Regions from separate parts of the Paenibacillus marinisediminis genome, predicted to be linked through region 2. Evidence: riboswitches for the same ligand, from Rfam matches in the RefSeq annotation. Region 2 holds a riboswitch; the other holds the start of a gene.

What was found. Region 2 has a riboswitch for cyclic di-AMP ahead of kdpF (K(+)-transporting ATPase subunit F). Riboswitches for the same ligand answer to the same signal wherever they lie in the genome.
Region 1: linked by a shared signal. The riboswitch ahead of ACXX53_RS06640 (3D domain-containing protein) and the one ahead of kdpF (K(+)-transporting ATPase subunit F) in region 2 are both predicted to bind cyclic di-AMP.

Annotation. Positions count from the first base shown of each region.
Region 1 is NZ_JBTGUH010000002.1:175,473-177,679, forward strand. Features, by position in the region: gene ACXX53_RS06635 (amino acid ABC transporter ATP-binding protein) at 1-481, shown strand, start outside; cyclic di-AMP (ydaO/yuaA leader) riboswitch at 741-926, shown strand; gene ACXX53_RS06640 (3D domain-containing protein) at 935-1,729, shown strand; gene ACXX53_RS06645 (polysaccharide deacetylase family protein) at 1,785-2,207, opposite strand, start outside.
Region 2 is NZ_JBTGUH010000004.1:171,222-173,428, reverse strand. Features, by position in the region: cyclic di-AMP (ydaO/yuaA leader) riboswitch at 133-364, shown strand; gene ACXX53_RS11995 (hypothetical protein) at 481-891, shown strand; cyclic di-AMP (ydaO/yuaA leader) riboswitch at 930-1,096, shown strand; gene kdpF (K(+)-transporting ATPase subunit F) at 1,358-1,438, shown strand; gene kdpA (potassium-transporting ATPase subunit KdpA) at 1,480-2,207, shown strand, end outside.

The DNA of each region.
Region 1 (2,207 bases), on a different contig from region 2:
GGTGTTCCAATCGTTCAACCTGTTTCCCCATATGTCCGTGTTGGACAATATCATTATCGCCCCGATTAAAGTGAAAAATGTTCCGAAGGATAAAGCGGTGCAAATCGCAATGGATCTGCTCACGAAAGTCGGTTTGGCGGATAAAGCGAACGCATATCCAGCTCAACTGTCCGGTGGACAGAAGCAGCGGATCGCCATCGCTCGTGCTCTCGCGATGCAGCCTCATGTGATGCTGTTTGACGAGCCAACGTCTGCACTTGACCCTGAGATGGTTGGAGAAGTGCTTGAAGTTATGAAATCACTCGCTGCTGACGGGATGACTATGGTCATTGTCACACACGAGATGGGCTTTGCCAGGGAGGTAGGCGACCGGATCATCTTTATGGATGGCGGTCAAATCGTAGAGGATGGAACACCTGATCAGGTGTTTGGGAATCCCCAACATAATCGAACCAAGAATTTTTTGAGTAAAGTATTGTAAACCTTATATTGAACGATGTGAAATATTCAAAGAGCGCTGGTTGATCCGGCGCTCTTTTTATTTAGTCTCCTAACCTAAATTATGGATAATCCTACCCTGTTTTCATCCATCCTTACACCACTTCTGAATTACCGTAATCATCCTTATTTATTGTTGAAGCAGTCATTATTGTCATCGTGTTGTAATCTCTGAACCCGTTGTGCCCCAAGGATTTGAAGGATATTACATTATATAACATTTGATAGGTTACAAATCTGTGATAATATGTAAGCCAAGCCGAACGACAACGTACGGGGGACGCCTGATTGATGTTTCAGACGAGATTAATCGATCTGATCATCTTGGGGTGAATCGTATCGCAGCTCTCTATCGGAGAGAAGCGAACGTAGGGTACTCCTTAACCCGAATCCGACAACTAACCCCGGAGGCAGATTCTAAGGAGGTAATAACAACATGAAGAAGAGCTTAACACTTAAGATTACGGGCTTGATGCTCGGAGTAGTCACATTACTACAGATTATTCCTGTATATGCGGAAGGAAGCCAATCAACGAGCAATGCTACATTCTATCAAACAGCAGAACAATATAATGTGAGCATTGAAGGTTTTCTAGCAGATCATCCTGTGATCGAGAAGAAGAAGTTGTATGCTGGTAATGAAGTTATGGTTCCAGATGTGATGCAGAATAGTCCCGTCGCTAACCTAACGGTAGATGAGCAGGGTAAGAAGTCGGAAACTGCGACAGTAACAACTAATGCAAAAAATGAAGCAAAAGATAATGCAAAAGCACAAGCGGCAACTTCAAAAGCAGCAGCAGCTTCAGTGGCAGCAGCGGCTCCGAAGAGTCAAACATCAAAAGTTAAAGCTGCGTCAACAACAGCTGAGAAAGCTGCATCTAACACAGTAACTGTTGCAGGAAGAGATATGACGTATACGGATAAGCTTGACATGCGTGCGACTGCTTATACTGCAGACCCGAGCGAGAATGGATGGGGCGCGGTTGATGCATTAGGTAATCCACTGCGATTAGGTACAGTTGCTGTTGACCCGGATGTAATACCGCTTGGAACCAAGCTGTTTGTGACTGGCTATCAATTTAGTCATTTGCCTGGTGGAGGTTTCGTTGCGACTGCATCTGATACTGGCGGTACGATTAAAGGAAATAAGATTGATATCTTCGTTCCAGTAAGCAAGAGTACAGGTGATGAATTCGGTATTCAAGATGTACAGGTATATGTACTGAAATAAGGAAAAAGATACGAGCTTGTCCGTTGAAGGAACGGATAAGCTCGTTTGTACTTAATCAGTAATCTCTCTTTTCCTTATGATCATGAAGTAAATCGGGCAGTGTAACAAACTGATAATTCTGTTCGCGAAGCTGTCGGATAACCTTGGGCAGAGCTTGAACCGTGTTCTGCAAATATCCTGGTTTTCCTCCTCCGCCTGCATGCTGCAGAATGATCGAGCCGGAGCTGACTTGACTCATGATGTTCTGTTCAACACGACTAGACGGTATGCCGCGCCAATCATTAGAATCTACATCCCAATTGACGACGATATAACCATGGTCGCCAGCCCACTGAAGCTGCTCTTCGGTAATCTCACCGAATGGAGGTCTGAAGAATCGAGGTTTATAGCCTGTAATATTCGAGATGATCGTTTCTGTATTCTGGATCTGCTTGACGAATGATGACATGGTCGTCTTCGTAAGCAGCGGATGATCGTA
Region 2 (2,207 bases):
TATGAAATTACAAGATAGTGTGTGATTAGTCACATGAATCTAGCTTTAATAATTCAATAGCAACTTTCAGTTTCGTTTACATGAAGGTTGTGAGAGGCGTAAGATACATTTCAGAAATTGATCATTGCCGTTGCGATTTCATCGCTGAATTCCGCGTATTGCGGAAACGGGGGAACCATTATCGCGAATAATATAGCTTGCAGCCGCAAGATGATTGGAGCTGCCAAGCGGATAATATTCGCTGGGGTGAATCCGGTTAAGGACATATTCACGAAGTTCAAGTGAGTTGTCGCTTCAACCAGTAGGGCGACTCTTCGATTCCGAACCCGACAGCTAACCTCGTAAGCGTCCGAGGAGAGGCGCGTTTATGCTAAAGTACATGAAGTATTAGGTCAGGTACATTAGATACAGCGCATGCAGATCAGCCTCTTACCCGAATGAATGATGCGTTTGCGGACATTTTAGGAGGTAGTGAGGATCATGTATGATACGGATCGAACCATTGCGGTATTCGCTCCTAATGCTATGGGAGTGGACTTCGTTCGATCGCTTAAGGGAGCCGGAATCCCGGTTGCCGCAGTTGTTAACAATGCTCAGTGCGATGCCCGGATGAAAAAGCTTGGTGTGAAAAATATTTGGCGCATCAACACATCCAAGTCACTGACAGACTCTCAGCCTTCGCGGAGAGTAGGACGAATTTATTTATTTGAAACGAGCTTTGCGTTGACCTGTCGACTGTTGAAGCACTGTCGACCATGGACCACAGACAGTATCGTGGTCATTACGAAGCATCATAATCCAAGATCGATCTATCAGCTGCTCGGAGCGGATATGGTATTGTACACACAATCCGAGCAGGTATCGTTTCTACTGACGGACCTGATCAGTTAGCAGAGCTGCAGGTTGATCCTAATTTCATAGAGCCAAGGCCAAGCTCATCGCTTAATCCCTGTTGCAGGGGAGCGGGGGAACCAATTAGGCATGTCAGAGTGAGAAAAGCTCAGTCATGCAGGGGTGAATCTCGGCGGCCAGCCGAGTAGGGCGACTCATGCGCCCGAATCCGTCAGCTAACCTCGTAAGCGTCCATAGAGGCAGCCTTCTTTCGTCGTGCAGGATGTCCGGCTTTCTATAGCTGTGACTGGATAACCGCATGGGAAGAGGACCCCCTCTTTCCGTGCGGTTTTTTGCGATTCGGCGCTGAAATTAGGAGAATCGTGCTTCATTTGTTCATAAGGGGTGTGAAGACTGTGCTGGATGTCATTATGGTCGCGCTGCTAGGGCTGCTGTCCTCGATCGTATATATCGTATATCGTTGGAGCGCTTCTGAATTAGAAAGCTGATTAGCGAGGTGAACGTCATGATGATCGCGCTGGGAGTGCTTGTAGCGGCACTGTTTATCTATCTTGGCTACGCATTGGTTAAACCAGAGAAATTTTAGATTCCTATAGGGGTTATAAGCGAGAAAGGTGGAGCTGCACAATGACAGCTTTGGGCTGGTTATCTATTGGTATTACGATTGTGATCGTTATTTTGCTGGCGCGACCGGTAGGGCATTATTTGGCGAAGGTGTTCAATAACGAAGGAGCACCGCTGCCAGGCGACCGCATTCTTGGTCCGGTTGATCGCTTCTTGTTCAAGATATTCGGGATACGAGAAGTGAATCAGAGCTGGAAGGGCTATGCGATGGCTCTCGTGCTTACGAATGTTGTGATGATCGGAATCACGTATACGATCTTTCGAGTGCAGGCTTACCTGCCCCTGAATCCAAGCGGTGTCCCGAACATGGAGCCCAGCTTGGCCTTTAATACCGCGATCAGCTTTATGACGAATACGAATCTGCAGCACTATAGCGGTGAAACGGGTTTATCTTACTTGTCGCAGATGGTCGCCATCGTATTCCTCATGTTTACTTCTCCGGCGACTGGGCTTGCGCTCGTATTTGCTATTATCCGCGGGCTTACTGGCAGACCGATGGGTAACTTCTTCGTTGATATGGTTCGATCGATTACTCGGGTGCTCATGCCGATCGCAATCGTCGCAACTGTGCTGTTCGCAGCATGTGGAGTGCCTCAGACCTTGTCGCCAAGCGAAACGGTCACGACACTGCAGGGAGAAGAGCAGACGATTGTGCGTGGTCCTGTAGCCTCATTTGTAGCGATTAAAGAGCTCGGCAACAACGGAGGAGGCTTCTATGGCCCGAACTCAAC